DNA from 4 places in the Velazquezella soli genome. Region 1 is predicted to be linked to each of the others. Evidence: predicted binding sites of a transcription regulator. Region 1 holds the regulator's gene; each other region holds the start of a gene.
The links. Region 1 encodes LexA, which represses DNA repair genes until DNA is damaged. Its sites were predicted from a motif close to TGTTCNNNNTGTGTTCNG; they were not measured.

Region 1 (4,214 bases):
GGCTTCTTTTACGGCGCGCCTAGCGTACAACCGGCGATCGATGACCAACCCGGGTTATGGTCGGACATGCAGCGAGGGCTTTTTGCGCTTCGCAGCGCAATCGGCAATCGCATCCGCGATACGGTCAAGGGGGATGCGGGCGCTTTTGCTGCCGCAATCGTGACCGACGAGCGCCGTGCAATTTCCCGTGAGACGACCGAGGCGCTTCGTCTGTCCGGGCTGGCCCATATCGTCGCGATCTCAGGCCTGAACATGGCGCTGGCAGCCGGTATCTTCTTCGTCGGCGTCCGCTCCGTCCTGTCGCTGTTTCCAGGCTTTGCGCAGGCCTATCCGATCAAGAAGTTTGCCGCGTTCGGTGCGCTTGTCATGGCGACCGCCTATTACCTGATTTCCGGGTTCGGGGTTTCCGCCGAGCGGGCCTATATCATGATGGCGGTGATGCTGGTCGCCGTGCTCGTCGATCGACCCTCCATCAGCCTTCGCAACGTCGCCCTTTCGGCAATCATTATCCTCGCCATCTCGCCGTCGGAGATTTTGGGTCCGAGTTTCCAGATGTCGTTTGCGGCAACCGCGGCACTGGTGGCAGGGTTCGCCCTCTGGACGCGATATTTCGCGAAAGGTAAGGAGGATACAAAAGGTAGCAACCGGTGGATAACGGGTGTCGCGGCGACGTTCCATTTCATTGCCGGGATCGTGGTGACGTCGCTGATCGGCAGTACTTCGACGTCGATCTATTCGATCGAGCATTTCCACCATCTGACCACCTACGGCGTCGCGGCCAATCTCGCGGCCATGCCGATCATTTCCTTCGTGGTGATGCCGGCAGGGCTTGTTGGCATGTTGCTGATGCCGTTCGGGCTGGATGCTCCCTTTCTGTTCATCATGGGCGAGGGGTTGCGGATCGTCATTCGCATTGCCGAGATCGTCGCCGCATGGGGCGGCGATATTGCCATCGGCCGGCAGAACCCGCTTTTCCTGCCGCTGGCGACGGCAGGCTTTCTGCTTCTGACGCTGCTGCGCACGCAGATGAGGCTGAAAGGCGCGCTGTTCATGGCGGTGGCTTTGGTCTTTGCGGTCCGCTCAGGCTCGGCGCCGAGGCCTGATATCGTCATATCCGAAGACGGCGCATCGGTCGGCGTGATCAAGGACGACAAGATCACCCTCAATCGAACCCGACCGCCGGGATTTATCTTCGATCAATGGCGGCGAGCGCTGGTGCTTGAGACCGGAGAACAACCGCTCGCCTTGCCGGTTCTTGCCTCTTCGGAACCAGCGGGAGGTGCCAGCCTTGCGAAAAGCGATGACAAACGCCCTAGACCACATTCGCGACCGGATTTGACGGGCCGGGAAATCGAATATGTCAGGGGCTTTCTTCAAGCATTCACGCCCGGACGATTTGCCTGTCTGCCGAAAATCCTGTGCGCGGTGCAGACTGCTCAGGACATCCGGATCGTCACTGTCGAAGACAACCGATACACCGGTCTTGCCTGCGATTTCGGTCGGATCATCGTCTCGCCCGGCGCACGCTTCGATACTTGCCGCTCCGGCGCCTTGCTTCTCAGCGGGCGGACGTTGCGCCGGACTGGCGCACTGGAAATCACCATTATTCCGAACGCGACAGCGCCAGACATCAAGATTACGGCGGCGATGCGAGACAGCGCACAGACCTCAAGCCGTCCGTGGAGCGTCCACCGGTTCTATGACTGGCAAACGCGACAATTCGACTTTGGCATCCCGGAGGCTGTTGCTGCGCATCTCCGGGATGACAGCGTTCTCAATGATAGCGGCGAATAAGGCCGACAAGCTTGCCCTGGACCTTCACCCGGTCGGGCGGGAAGATGCGGGTCTCGTAAGCGGGGTTTGCCGCTTCCAGTGCGATCGAGGCACCCTTGCGGCGAAACCGCTTCAGGGTCGCTTCTTCCTCATCGACCAGGGCAACGATGATATCGCCTGGACTTGCGGTGCTGGTATTCTTGATGATGACGGTATCGCCATCGAGGATGCCAGCATCGATCATCGAATCGCCCTTCACTTCGAGCGCGTAATGATCGCCGGAACCCAGCATCTCGATCGGAACGGCGATGTCATGGGTGTTGTTCTGGATCGCGGAGATCGGCACGCCGGCAGCGATTCGACCCATGACCGGGATGTTTGTCGAGAACGGATTGTCCGCCATGACCGGCGCCGGCTTCTGAGCGACGACCGGTTGCGTTTTGCCAAGGCTTCCCTCGATGACACTGGGAGAAAAACCCCGTCGCGGATGAAGGTTCGCCACATAGGCGTCAGGCAGCTTGATCACTTCGAGCGCGCGTGCTCTGTTCGGCAGACGGCGAATAAAGCCACGCTCCTCGAGCGCGGTGATCAGCCTATGGATGCCGGACTTCGATGCAAGGTCGAGAGCGTCCTTCATTTCGTCAAACGACGGCGGCACGCCTGATTCTTTCATCCGCTCGTGGATGAACAGAAGTAACTCCTGTTGCTTGCGTGTCAGCATGGATGGGACCCTCAGAATTGGAAACAAATGCAGAACGGACGCTATATGTTCTATCTGTGTTCCGCAAGCCCCAAATTTTTGCTCAAGAATAGTCTCATTTCAGCGTTCGATCACGTATTCAGTTCGTGCGCAGCACTTGCCGAGTTTCCCGCGATAGCCAATGTTCTGCGGAATAAGACTTTGGGGGTGTAAGTGGGTAACAAGTCAGTCGATCATTTGGTTCTGCCCGTTGCAGATCTGGCGTCAGCGCGGGGGAGGTTGACCGCTCTCGGCTTTACTGTGGCACCTGAAGGTGTTCACCCTTTCGGCACAGCCAATGCCTGCATATTCTTCGCGGATGGCTCGTATCTCGAGCCGCTGGCCATTGTGAACCGTCGGCAAGCCTCGCTTGCGGCAAAACGAGGCAACGTGTTCACCGATCGCGACATCCGCTTCCGCGGCCAGCGGAAAAGGGAAGGTCTATCGGCGGTGGTCGTCGGGACGCAGGATGCAGCGGCCGATCATATCCGTTTTGTGGACGGGCACATGTCTGCGGGCGAGATGCTTCAATTCTCCCGCCCGATGCAGTTGCCCGATGGTGGGGAGAGCGAAGTCTCATTCCGTCTGGCGTTCGCGGCAGTCCCCGAGGTCGATGACATCTTGCTGTTTTCCTGCCAGCGAATGGCCGCATTACCGGCAGATCGCGGTGGTCTTGATGAGCACGCAAACGCCGTTACAGGCCTTCGAGAGATCGTATTTTCTGCAGATGACCCGCTGGAGTTTCTGCCGCTTTTCGAAACCGTGTTCGAGACGCAACCCGAGCAAGGGAAAGACGGTCTGTGGATCGCAGCTGCCAATGCCGGCATCCGCATTCAATCCAACGACACGTTCAGCGACGAGTTCCGGTCTTCGATGAAGCCCTTGTTATCGTCGCGCCTCGCTGCGCGCGGGATCATCTTCAAGACCACCGATCTCGCCGTGACAGAGATCACCCTTGCTGCTAATGACGTCGCATTCATCCGCAGGGATGGCCGCGTGATCGTGTCGGCAGCCCCGGGGCAAGGTGTGGTTTTCGGTTTCGAGGAATAGTGAAATGACAGTCTCCGCCAATTCTGAAGTGTCCGTGGGCGAGGGGAGTTCGAAAGTCGTTTTCTCAAACACGGCAAAGCTCTCGCTGATTGCCGGTCCCTGCCAGATGGAAAGCCGTGATCATGCTTTCATGATCGCCGGCACGCTTGTCGAACTCTGCAAGAAACTCGGCATCGGCCTCGTCTACAAATCCTCCTTCGACAAGGCCAACCGCACGTCGATCTCCGGCAAGCGCGGCATCGGCTTGGACAACGCGATGGCGATCTTTGCCGATCTGAAGACGGAATTCGGCTTTCCCGTTCTGACCGACATTCACACTGAAGAGCAATGCGCTCTCGTGGCGGATACGATCGATATCCTGCAGATCCCCGCCTTCCTGTCGCGCCAGACGGACTTGCTCGTCGCGGCCGCAAAGACGGGTTGCGCGATCAACGTGAAGAAGGGCCAGTTCCTGGCACCCTGGGACATGAAGAACGTCCAGGCGAAGTTCCTCGAAAGCGGCAATCCCAATGTGATGCTGTGCGAGCGCGGTGCCTCGTTCGGCTACAACACGCTTGTCTCCGACATGCGCTCGCTGCCGATCATGGCGGCTCTCGGAAGCCCCGTTATTTTTGACGCAACCCATTCCGTGCAGCAGCCCGGCGGCCAGGGC
Region 2 (4,214 bases), 160 kb from region 1:
CGATAACCCAATCCGCGGTCTTGATGACTTCGAGATTGTGCTCGATGACCACGACCGAATTGCCTTGGTTGACCAACTCGTGCAGCATTTCCAGAAGTTTCGCGACGTCGTGGAAATGCAGGCCGGTGGTTGGCTCGTCGAGAATATAGAGGGTGCGGCCGGTGGCACGCTTCGACAGCTCCTTGGCAAGCTTGACGCGCTGCGCCTCGCCGCCTGAGAGCGTGTTTGCCTGCTGGCCGACCTTGATATAGCCCAGACCGACATCGAACAGCGATTGCAGCTTGTCGCGCACGGCCGGAACCGCGGCAAAGAACTCGACGCCTTCCTCGACGGTCATGTCCAGGACATCGGCGATCGACTTGCCCTTGAAGTGTACGTCGAGCGTCTCGCGGTTGTAGCGCTTGCCGTGGCAGACGTCGCAGGTGACATAGACATCCGGCAGGAAGTGCATCTCGATCTTGATGACGCCATCGCCCTGGCAGGCCTCGCAACGGCCGCCCTTGACGTTGAAGGAGAAGCGGCCGGGTGCGTAACCGCGGGCCTTGGCTTCCGGCAGGCCGGCAAACCAGTCGCGGATGGGGGTGAAGGCACCGGTATAGGTGGCCGGGTTGGAGCGCGGTGTGCGACCGATCGGCGACTGGTCGATATCGATCACCTTGTCGATATGCTCGAACCCGTCGATCCGATCGTGCTCGGCCGGGATTTCTCTCGCGCCCATGACGCGGCGTGCGGCCGACTTGTAGAGCGTTTCGATCAGGAAGGTCGACTTGCCGCCACCCGATACGCCGGTCACGGCGGTAAAAACGCCGAGCGGTACCGCCGCGGTAACGTTCTTGAGGTTGTTGCCGCGGGCTCCGAAAACCTTGAGTTCCTTGCCTTTTTTGACCTTGCGCCGCTCAGTGGGAACTGCGACCCCGAGTTCGCCCGACAGGTATTTACCGGTCAGTGACTTGGGGTTTGCCATGACCTGCTGCGGCGTGCCTTCGGCGACGACCGTGCCGCCGTGGATGCCGGCGGCAGGGCCGATATCGACGACGTAATCGGCGGTCATAATGGCGTCTTCGTCATGTTCCACGACGATGACAGTATTGCCGATGTCACGCAGATGCTTCAGCGTTTCGAGCAGGCGGGCATTGTCGCGCTGGTGGAGGCCGATAGATGGCTCGTCCAGCACGTAGAGCACGCCCGTGAGGCCGGAACCGATTTGCGATGCCAGACGGATGCGCTGGCTCTCGCCACCGGAGAGCGTGCCGGAGTTTCGCGACAGGCTGAGATAGTCGAGCCCGACGTCGTTCAGGAACTGAAGGCGCTCGCGGATCTCCTTGAGGATACGGACAGCGATCTCGTTCTGCTTCGCGTTCAGGTGCTCGGGGAGCGCCGCAAACCAGTCGCGTGCCAGCCGGATCGACATTTCTGTCGTCTGGCCGATATGCAGCTTATTGATCTTGACCGCCAGCGCTTCCGGCTTCAGGCGGTAGCCTGCACAGGACGGGCATGGAGCGGCCGACATGTAGCGCTCGATCTCCTCGCGCGCCCAGGCACTGTCGGTTTCCTTCCAGCGCCGTTCGAGATTGGGAACGATGCCTTCGAACGTCTTGGTCGTCTTGTAGGACCTGGCGCCATCGGCGTAGTTGAACTCGATCTTTTCCTCGGTGCCCTCGAGGATCGCCGAGCGGGCGCTATCCGACAGCTTGTCCCAGCGGTCCGTCAGCTTGAAACCAAAGACCTTGCCGAGACCCTCGAGCGTCTGGTTGTAATAGGGCGAGGTGGACTTCGCCCAGGGCGCGATCGCGCCATCCTTCAGTGTCCGGCCGGGTTCCGGCACAATCATGTTCCGGTCCACCTTCTGCTGTGATCCAAGACCATCGCAGGTGGGGCAGGCACCGAAGGGATTGTTGAAGGAGAACAGCCGCGGCTCGATCTCCGGAATGGTGAATCCGGACACAGGGCAGGCGAATTTTTCCGAAAACAGAACCCGTTCATGGGTTTCGTTGAGCGACTTGTTGGCAGATCCGCCTGCGGAGGTTTCCTTCTCCGGCAGAGGCTTGTCGGCGAACTCCGCAACGGCCAGGCCATCCGCCAGTTTCAGCGACGTCTCAAGGCTGTCGGCCAGGCGCGCGGCAATGTCGGAACGCACCACAAGGCGGTCCACGACCACGTCGATGTCGTGCTTGTACTTCTTGTCTAGCGCTGGAACGTCGGCGATCTCATAGAACTGGCCATCCACCTTGACGCGCTGAAAACCCTTTTTCATCAGCTCGGCGAGTTCCTTCTTGTACTCGCCTTTGCGCCCGCGGATCATTGGTGCGAGAATATAAAGACGGGTGCCTTCTTCGAAAGCAAGGACCCTGTCGACCATTTGGCTGACGGTCTGGCTTTCGATCGGAAGCCCGGTCGCTGGCGAATATGGAACGCCAACGCGCGCGAACAAAAGGCGCATGTAGTCGTAGATTTCCGTGACTGTGCCGACCGTCGAGCGGGGATTTCGCGAGGTCGTCTTCTGCTCGATCGAGATCGCCGGAGACAAGCCTTCAATCTGGTCGACGTCAGGCTTCTGCATCATCTCAAGAAACTGGCGAGCATAGGCCGAAAGACTTTCGACATAGCGTCGCTGTCCCTCGGCATAGATCGTGTCGAACGCAAGCGACGACTTGCCGGAGCCGGACAGGCCGGTCATCACGATCAGCGAGTTGCGGGGCAGATCGAGATCGATACCCTTCAGATTGTGCTCGCGCGCACCACGGATGGAAATGGTTTTGAGTTCGCTCATCGTTATGCCTTCGGGGAGGATCGAAGGTCCTTATGTAGTTATCGAAAGCCGCCTGTCGAGACGAAACTGTTGCAACGCAACCCGGTTCCGAATGCTTGACAGAACTATACGGAGAAAATAGAACAAAGAAAGAACAAAATTCACTGTGGATTAAACCTCGGCATTGCCCAATCCGGACGATCGATGGTTTAAGGTGGGGTAATTGGTTTTCAAAGCCGCGCTTGGCGGCAAACGAGGTGAATACGATGGCGGGCAGCGTGAACAAAGTCATTCTGGTGGGCAATGTCGGCGCCGACCCGGAAATCCGCCGGACGCAGGATGGCCGCCCGATCGCAAACCTGCGCATCGCCACGTCGGAAAGCTGGCGCGATCGTACGTCGGGCGAGCGTCGCGAAAAGACAGAATGGCATACGGTCGTCGTGTTCAACGAAGGCCTCTGCAAGGTCGTCGAGCAGTATGTCAAAAAGGGCGCCAAGCTTTATATCGAAGGCGCACTGCAGACCCGCAAATGGCAGGACCAGACCGGCAACGATCGTTATTCAACCGAAATCGTGCTGCAGGGCTTCAACTCGACCCTGACAATGCTCGACGGTCGTGGCGAAGGCGGCGGTGAGCGCGGCGGCGCACGTGGTGGCGCAAGCGACTTCGGCGGCGGTGGCGGCGGTGATTTCGGCGGCAACTACGGTGGCGGCGGCGATGACTATGATCGTCCGCGTTCCGGGGGTGGAGCACCGGCAGGGCGCGGTGCTCAGGGCAGCCAGGGTGGCCAGTCCTCCGGTGGTGGCGGCGGGAACTTCTCCCGCGACCTCGACGACGACATCCCATTCTGATCAAAAAAGGCGCCGCTCAGGCGCCTTTTTCATGTTCGGTTGGAGCATGAGTGGCACGGTCCGAAAGCATCGCTACAAGCACGTCGGACTGCGAGAGTATCCCGGCGAGTTTGCCGTTCTCGCCGACGATCGGCAGGTAGTGCAGGCCTTCCTCCGCAAACATGACGACCGCGTCGTTGAGCGGTGCCGACGGCTCGATCGTCCGGACCGGCGCAGTCATGATATCCCTTACGATATGGTTTGGCGCTGTTGCGCCTTGCATCATCAGGCGCAAACGCTGGCGCGGGCCGATCGTCGGGCGACCGCCGGTCCAGATTGGCTTGTCCAGAAAATCCGTCTGCGTAACGATGCCAACCACCTCAGCCTTTTCGTTGGTGACGGGCAGGGCCTTCAGACGGTGGTTGCGCATGGACTGATGCGCCTTTCCCAGGGGATCATCCGGTGACACCGCGATCACGTCGCGGGACATGACGTCGGCGCAGGTGAGGTGGCTGGCGCGCTGGCGGTAGGAGCGCAGTTCGGTCAGGCGAATAATTGTTTCGAGGTCGCTGCGATCGATATCGAGGACCTGATCATAGTCCCTGAGGACGGCGTCGAGATCCTCCCGGCGGAAC
Region 3 (4,214 bases), 1.1 Mb from region 1:
GCGCATTCTTGCGGTTACGTCGATGCGGATCTGGTGGCGGGCCTGGCGTTCGGCTTCCGTCATCTGCGCCACCACCGGCCAGGCGGTGCTTTCGAAGAACTGCAGGAGCGTTGCCGGGATGAAGCGGGAGCGCGAGGCGTAGACGTGCCTGTCGCCCTGGGAATGCTGGCCGTGGGTAAAGAAACGCTGCGGCGTGATCAGGTGAAGGTGATCCTTCGCCCGCGTCATCGCCACGTAGAGAAGCCGCCGTTCCTCCTCGATTTCGGCCGTCGTGCCAGTGCCGAGATCGGAGGGAATACAGCCGTCGACACAGTTGAGCAGGAAAACCGAGCGCCATTCCTGGCCCTTGGCGGAGTGGATTGTCGAAAGGATCAGGTAATCCTCGTCCAGCAGCGGCACGCCGGCCTGGTCGCTGGTGGCATCCGGCGGATCGAGCGTCAGTTCGGTGAGGAAGCGTTCGCGCGACGCGTAGCCGGAAGCGATCTGCTCCAGTTGCAGAAGGTCGGCCTTGCGGGTGTCGGCATCTTCGTGGATGCGGCTAAGATGCGGTTCGTACCATTGGCGGGCGAGCCCGATTTCGGAAGGCCAGCCTTCGCTTTTCCTGACGGCGCCGAGCATCTCGACAAAGGCCGGCCAGTCTTCTCCGGATCTCGGAGGCGAGGGGATTTCCTGGAGTGCCGCCAGCGGTTCCGGATCAGCTGCGATCGCATCGAGGATCTTTGCCGCTGTCTGCGGGCCGATGCCCGGAATGAGCTGCAGCAGGCGGAACCCCGCAACCCGGTCACGCGGGTTCTGGGCAAAGCGCAGGGCCGCCAGCATGTCCTTGACATGGGCGCTATCGAGGAATTTCAGGCCGCCGAACTTGACGAAGGGAATGTTGCGGCGCGTCAGTTCCACTTCCAGCGGGCCGGAATGGTGCGAAGCGCGAAACAGCACTGCCTGCTGTTTCAGCAGCATCCCGGTTTCGCGGTTCTCGAGGATCTTTTCCACGATATAGCTTGCCTGCTCGGTCTCGTCCTTGACGGTGACCAGACGCGGTCTCTCCTCCGACTGGCGGTCGGTCCACAGGTTTTTCGTGAACCGCTCGCGGGCAAGTTCGATGACGCCGTTGGCCGCTGCCAGGATCGTCGTGGTCGAGCGGTAATTGCGGTCGAGCGTGACGATGTTGGCGGGCGGATCGAAGGTCGCTGGAAAATCGAGGATGTTGCGTATCGTGGCGGCCCGGAACGAATAGATCGACTGGGCATCATCGCCCACCACCGTCAGCCCGCGGCCGCCGGGCTTCATCGCCATCAGGATCGAGGATTGCAGGCGGTTGGTGTCCTGGTACTCGTCTACCATGACGTGATCGAACCGTTCGCCGACATCCTGCGCGATCAGCGGCTCGCTCATCATCTGCGCCCAGTAGAGCAGAAGATCGTCGTAATCGAGCACGTTCTGCGCCTGCTTGGCGTCCACATAGGAGGCGAACAGGTCGCGCAGCTGCGGTTCCCAAGCAAGGCACCACGGGAAAGAGGTCTTCAGCACCTCGTCCAGCGGCGTCTCGGAATTGACGGCGCGGGAATAGATGGCAAGGCAGGTGCCCTTGGTCGGAAACCGGCTCTCCGTCTTGGAGAAGCCAAGCTCGTGGCGAACGAGGTTCATCAGGTCGGCGGAATCCTCCCGGTCGTGGATGGTGAAATCCGGGTCGAGGCCGATCTGTTCGGCATAGATCCGCAACAGCCTTGCGCCGATGCCGTGAAACGTGCCGGCCCAGGCGAGCGCATCGGTCATGACGCCGGACTTTGCACCCATCACTTCACGGCAGATACGCTGGACGCGGCGGCCCATTTCGGAGGCCGCACGGCGGGAAAACGTCATCAGCAGCAGGCGGCGCGGATCGGCACCTGACACGATCAGGTGGGCGACGCGATGGGCAAGCGTGTTGGTCTTGCCCGAGCCTGCGCCTGCAATCACCAGAAGCGGTCCGGCAGCGCCGCCATCCGGCACGTCCGAACCATGTTCGACCGCGCGGCGCTGGGCCTCGTTCAATTTTTCCAGATAAGCAACCGACATTCAGCTTCCGCGGCTTGTTCTTGATGTGTTCGTTTCAGCTCTACCTGATTCGCCGGCATTTGCCGCAATCGGTCTCCATCCCCGTTCGATTCTTAAACTTGACTACGCAGGTCGGCTTTGGCTATCGATGCGATGACGCTTATGAATTGGAGGCAAACTTGAAAATTCTGTCTGCTCTTTCGGCCGGAGCTTCGCTCGCCGTTTCGCTACTCGCTCTGTCCATGCCGGCCAACGCGCAGGTCGCTGACAGCCTGACGATCTACAATGCCCAGCACGAGGGCCTGACCAAGGAATGGGTCGAGGCCTTCAAGGAAGAGACCGGCATCGTCATTACGGTGCGCAACGGATCCGACCTCGAAATGGCAAACCAGATTGTGCAGGAAGGCGCCAACTCGCCGGCCGACCTGTTTCTGACGGAAAATTCGCCGGCCATGGCGCTTGTCGATGGCAAGGGGCTGTTTGAGCCTGTCGACAAGGCAACGCTTGATCTCGTTCCCGAGCAGTTCCGCCCGGCCAACGGTCACTGGACCGGAATTGCCGCGCGCTCCACCGTGTTTGCCTATGACAAGACCAAGCTCACCGAGGACAAGCTGCCGAAATCGATGCTCGATCTCGCCAAGCCCGAATGGAAGGGCCGTTGGGCCGCATCTCCGTCGGGTGCCGATTTCCAGGCGATCGTCGGCGCGTTTCTGCAGCTGAAGGGTGAGCCGGAAACCGCTGCCTGGCTGAAGGGCATGAAAGAGAACTTCACTGCCGTGCGTGGCAATTCCACCGCCATGAAGGCCGTCAATGCGGGCCAGTTCGAAGGCGCGCTGATCTATCACTACTACTATTTCGGCGATCAGGCGAAGACCGGCGAAAACAGCAAGAACGTTGCGCTGCATTACTTCAAGAACCAGGATCCGGGCGCCTTCGTGTCGATCTCCGGCGGTGGCATTCTGGCCTCTTCCAAGCACAAGGAGCAGGCGCAGGCATTTCTGAAATGGCTTGCCGGCAAGGGCGGCCAGAAGATTCTGCGTGACGGCACCTCGTTCGAATACGCCGTCGGCAAGGACGAGGCTTCCAACAAGGCGCTCGTTCCGATTGCCGACCTTCAGGCGCCGAAGGTCGAGCCTTCGAGCCTCAACAATGCCAAGGTCACCGACATGATGACAGCCGCCGGCATTCTCTAAACACCATCGAATCCTGTTGCGCACGGACATCGCAGGGCGTACCTGCGATGTCTCTTCTTTCTTGAGCACGCGATGACGTTTACCACCGAGAGCATGGTTGCCAGCCGGCCGCGCCGGAAGCCTGCGGGGAAACCCCTTGCCGGATCGTCTTGGACGCTGGCAATCGCCGTTGCGATTGCCGCCCTGACGCTGACGCCGCTCGGGTTCGTGTTCTGGGCAACGGTTGCGACCGGCTGGGAAACGGCATCGCAGCTGATCTTCCGTTCCCGTGTCGGCGACCTCCTGTTCAATACCGTTGCGCTGATCGTCTTCACGGTGCCGGTCGCGACGGTTCTTGCAACGGCGCTTGCATGGCTGACGGAGCGCACCGACCTGCCGGGCGCAAAGCTATGGGCCTGGCTTGCCATCGTGCCGCTCGCCATTCCCGCCTTCGTGCAGTCCTATGCCTGGATCGGTATGTGGCCGCGGCTGAACGGGCTTGGAGCGGGCGTCGCGATCTCGGTCGTGACCTACTTTCCCTTCGTCTACCTTCCCGTGTCGGCGGCCCTTCGGCTGATCGATCCGGCGCTCGAGGATCAGGCAGCCTCTCTCGGTCTTTCGCCTGCTGCGGTCTTGCGGCGCGTCGTGTTGCCGCAACTCAGACTGTCACTGTGTGGCGGGGCGCTGCTGATCAGCCTGCATCTCCTGTCGGAATACGGGCTCTATGCGATGATCCGGTTCGACACGTTCACGACGGCAATTCTTGACCAGTTCCAGTCCACCTACAACGGCGTTGCAGCGCATATGCTGGCGCTGGTGCTGGTGGCCTGCTGCTTCGTGCTGATCGGCGTCGATGCCGCTGTGCGGGGCCGCCGTCGCTATGCCCGGCTGGGCTCGGGCGTTGCCCGCCATCCGGTGCGCGCCTCGCTTGGCGTCTGGCGATATCCCTGCCTGCTGCTGCCGGTCGTGACCACTGCGTTTTCGCTGGGCGTGCCGGTGCTGACGCTG
Region 4 (4,214 bases), 300 kb from region 1:
TCGCGGAAATCGTTCAGCTTTTCGGTGTTCGCCATATCGTAGGTCATCGACGCGGCGAGGAACTCGACCGGGTAATGCGCCTTCATATAGGCCGTCTGGTAGGAGACGATGGCGTAGGCGGCGGCGTGGGATTTGTTGAAGCCGTAGTTGGCGAATTTCGCCAGCAGTTCGAAGATGTTCTTCGCCTGCGGCTTCGACACACCGTTCTTGATGGCGCCACTGACAAAGCGTTCGCTCTGCTGGTCCATCTCGGCCTTGATCTTCTTGCCCATGGCGCGGCGCAGAAGGTCGGCTTCGCCGAGCGAATAGCCCGACAGGACCTGGGCGATCTGCATCACCTGTTCCTGATAGACGATGACGCCCTGGGTTTCCTTGAGCAGATAATCGATCGACGGATGGACCGATTCGATTTCTTCCTCGCCGTGCTTGCGGGCATTGTAGGTCGGGATGTTTTCCATCGGACCCGGGCGATAAAGCGCCACCAGCGCAATAATGTCCTCGATACAGTCCGGCTTCATGCCGATCAGCGCCTTGCGCATGCCGGCGCTTTCCACCTGGAACACGCCGACGGTCTCGCCGCGCGACAGCATCTGGTAGGTCAGTTCGTCATCGAGCGGGATCTTGGCGAGATCCACAACGATATCGCGCTTCTTGCAGAACTCGACCGCCGTCTTGAGCACGGTCAGCGTCTTCAGTCCGAGAAAGTCGAACTTGACCAGACCGGCCTGCTCGACCCATTTCATGTTGAACTGGGTGACCGGCATGTCGGAGCGCGGATCGCGGTACATCGGCACCAGCTTCGAAAGCGGCCGGTCGCCGATGACGATACCGGCAGCGTGGGTCGAGGCGTGGCGGTAGAGACCTTCAATTTTCTGGGCGATATCGAGAAGACGGCCGACGACCGGTTCCTTGTCGACCTCTTCCTGAAACTTTGGCTCTTCCTCGATCGCCTTTGCCAGAGTGGTGGGATTGGCCGGGTTGTTGGGCACCAGTTTGCAGATGCGATCGACCTGGCCATAGGGCATTTCGAGAACGCGGCCGACGTCGCGCAGTGCTGCGCGGGCCTGTAGCGAACCGAAGGTGATGATCTGCGCCACCTGCTCGCGGCCATATTTGCGCTGAACGTAGCGGATCACTTCTTCGCGGCGATCCTGGCAGAAGTCGATGTCGAAGTCGGGCATCGAGACGCGGTCGGGATTGAGGAAGCGTTCGAACAGCAGCGAGAAGCGCAGCGGATCGACGTCGGTGATCGTGAGCGCATAGGCGACCAGCGAGCCTGCACCGGAACCACGGCCCGGACCAACCGGGATGTTTTGCAGCTTTGCCCATTTAATGAAGTCGGCAACGATCAGGAAGTAGCCCGGGAACTTCATCTTCTCGATGACGCCGAGCTCGAAATCGAGCCGTTCGCGATAATCCTGCTCGGTGAAGCCGGCCGTGATACCGAGTTCGGCCATCCGGTTCTCGAGGCCTTCGACCGACTGACGGCGCAGCTCCGCCGTTTCGGCGCGCTCCGCTTCTGCCGGATCATCGGTGGCGCCGGTGAAGCGCGGCAGGATCGGGCTGCGGGTCTTCAGGATGAACGAGCAGCGTTTGGCGATCTCGACCGTGTTTTCGAGCGCTTCCGGCAGATCGGCGAACAGCTTTGCCATTTCGGCACGGCTCTTCAGGTAATGGTCGGGCGTCAAACGGAAACGGGTATCGTCGGATACGATCGCATTGTGCGCGACGGCCATCAGGGCATCATGAGCGTCGTAATCGGACTTGCCCGGGAAGAAGGCCTCATTGGTCGCGACCAGCGGCACATCCTGGTCGTAGGCAAGATCGATCATCCGCTGCTCATGACGGCGGTCGTAAGTGCCGTGACGCTGCAGTTCAATATACAGACGATCGCCAAAGGCCTGCTTCAATGACAGGAGGCGCGCCTTTGCGAGTACGGTGTTGCCATCCTTCATTGCCATGTCGACAGGGCCACCGGCAGCACCTGTCAGCGCGATCAGTCCTTCGGTGCCGCCATCTTCGAGCCAGGCGCGGCAGATATGCGTTGCCGCCTGCCCTTCTCCATCGAGATAGGCACGGCTGACGAGATCCACCAGCCGCTCGTATCCCTTGGCATTGGCGGCAAGCACAACGATTGCCGGCAGCTTCGCCAAATGGCCGTTGCGGCGCTCGTCTGGCTGATCCTCCATGTCAATCGACAGCTGGCAACCGATGATCGGCTGAATGCCATCACCGATGGATTTTTGGGCGAATTCCAGCGCGACGAAGAGATTGTTGGTATCGGTGACGGCGATCGCGGGCTGATTGTCCGCGATGGCCTTGGAGAGGATTTTCTTAAGCGGCAGCGCACCTTCCAGAAGCGAATAGGCGGAATGGACGCGCAGATGCACGAACTGTGGCGTCGCTCCCAAATCCTCCGATTCCGATTGTAAAGTCGCTGCGTCCGCCATCTGATACCCATTCCTTGAATCGGGTCATTGTCCGGCGCGGGGGCTTCAGAGTCGAGTCAAGAATGGTCTTCTCAACCTCTTTCCGCTTGCGCCCGCCAGCTGGGCGAGCACGGACCGGCTCACATCACCAGCATGATCATCGACAAGCTGGCAACGAAAGTTGCAATGGAGGCGAATGCGGCAATATCACGAAGAAGGTCAGTCATCGTCGTCTCCCGTGTTCGTTTATGTTGGCACTTTGTTCTCTTTTCGTGCCAACGTCAATAGTAGAACAAAACGGGAATAGAAGATTCTGACCGATGGTTAATGCTGCTTGCTGGCTGGAGGTAACCAGCGCTCCATAGGACCAAGCCGTTGCCGGCCGACGCACGCGGTCGGCAGCCAAACGCCCGCCATCGCTGCGGATCGCTGACGTGACGTCATTCCATGGCAGCAGTGTCCATCGCACGCCCCTTCGAGGATGTGACGATGGACACTATCGGATCAGGGGCACGCTTTGGGGATCAGTGCGTTCGCTAGAACTCGACGACTTTGCCGCCCTCGATCGTGACGCGACGATCCATGCGGGCAGCGAGATCATGATTGTGGGTGGCAATCAGGGCAGCAAGCCCTGACTGGCGCACCAGCGCCTCCAGCGCTTCGAACACGTAGGATGCCGTCTTCGGGTCGAGATTGCCGGTGGGTTCGTCGGCCAGCAAAAGGCGGGGCGCGTTGGCCACCGCACGGGCAATCGCCACGCGCTGCTGTTCACCACCAGACAGTTCCGACGGGCGGTGTTCGCCGCGATGACCGATTCGCATGTAATCGAGAAGCTGGCCCGCGCGTTCGCGCGCTTCCCCCTTCGAAAGGCCGCCAATCAACTGCGGCATCATGATGTTTTCGATCGCCGTGAATTCCGGCAGGAGATGGTGAAACTGGTAGACGAAGCCGATGTCGGAGCGACGGATCGAGGTGCGCTCTTCATCCGACAATCCGTTGCAGGCCCGACCGCCGATCGTCACATCGCCAGCGTCCGGATGTTCAAGCAGGCCTGCCAGATGCAAGAGCGTCGATTTGCCGGTACCGGACGGGGCGACGAGCGCCACGATCTCGCCGCTCACGAGCGAGAAGTCTGCCCCGTTGAGGATCGACAGGCTCGTCTCCCCCTGGCCGTAGTGACGTTCGACGCCTGAGAGATTGAGGACGGTTTTACGCGGGACAGCCATGGAGACCTATTCGTATCGGAGGGCCTGGACAGGATCGAGCTTCGAGGCTCTCCATGCCGGGAAAATGGTGGCGAAGAAGGACAGGACCAGCGCCATGATGACGACCGAGAAGGTCTCGCCAAAACTCATTTCGGCCGGAAGCTGGCTGAGGAAATAGAGCTCCGGATCAAAGAGGATGGTGCCCGAGACCCAGGAGAAGAACTGTCGGATCGATTCGATGTTGAGGCAGACGATAACGCCGAGCGCGACGCCGGCAAACGTGCCAACGATGCCGATAGCAGCACCCGTCATGAAGAAGATCCGCATGATGGCGCCGGAACTCGCGCCCATCGTGCGCAGGATTGCGATATCGGAGCCCTTGTCCTTCACCAGCATGATCAGGCCCGAGATGATGTTGAGTGCCGCGACCAGCACGATCAGGGTCAGGATCATGAACATCACGTTGCGTTCAACCTGAAGCGCCGAGAAGAACGTCTGGTTGCGTTGGCGCCAGTCGGTAATGAAAATCTGGCGACCGGCAGCCTGCTCCACCAGCGGACGCATGTCCTCGACATTGTCG

Region 2: the regulator LexA is predicted to act here: its motif matches at 2,889-2,906, upstream of uvrA (excinuclease ABC subunit UvrA).
Region 3: the regulator LexA is predicted to act here: its motif matches at 2,071-2,088, upstream of AC0JZ8_RS09260 (ATP-dependent helicase).
Region 4: the regulator LexA is predicted to act here: its motif matches at 2,718-2,735, upstream of dnaE (DNA polymerase III subunit alpha).

The regions. Positions count from the first base shown of each region.
Region 1 covers NZ_CDRNXF010000004.1:2,322,911-2,327,124, reverse strand. Annotated here, with positions in the region: gene AC0JZ8_RS14735 (ComEC/Rec2 family competence protein) at 1-1,794, shown strand, start outside; gene lexA (transcriptional repressor LexA) at 1,775-2,494, opposite strand; gene AC0JZ8_RS14725 (VOC family protein) at 2,687-3,562, shown strand; gene kdsA (3-deoxy-8-phosphooctulonate synthase) at 3,567-4,214, shown strand, end outside.
Region 2 covers NZ_CDRNXF010000004.1:2,158,990-2,163,203, forward strand. Annotated here, with positions in the region: gene uvrA (excinuclease ABC subunit UvrA) at 1-2,770, opposite strand, end outside; gene AC0JZ8_RS13895 (single-stranded DNA-binding protein) at 3,016-3,600, shown strand; gene AC0JZ8_RS13900 (HPP family protein) at 3,617-4,214, opposite strand, start outside.
Region 3 covers NZ_CDRNXF010000004.1:1,196,514-1,200,727, forward strand. Annotated here, with positions in the region: gene AC0JZ8_RS09260 (ATP-dependent helicase) at 1-2,055, opposite strand, end outside; gene AC0JZ8_RS09265 (iron ABC transporter substrate-binding protein) at 2,277-3,227, shown strand; gene AC0JZ8_RS09270 (ABC transporter permease) at 3,300-4,214, shown strand, end outside.
Region 4 covers NZ_CDRNXF010000004.1:2,626,616-2,630,829, forward strand. Annotated here, with positions in the region: gene dnaE (DNA polymerase III subunit alpha) at 1-2,450, opposite strand, end outside; gene AC0JZ8_RS16365 (ABC transporter ATP-binding protein) at 2,966-3,655, opposite strand; gene AC0JZ8_RS16370 (lipoprotein-releasing ABC transporter permease subunit) at 3,662-4,214, opposite strand, start outside.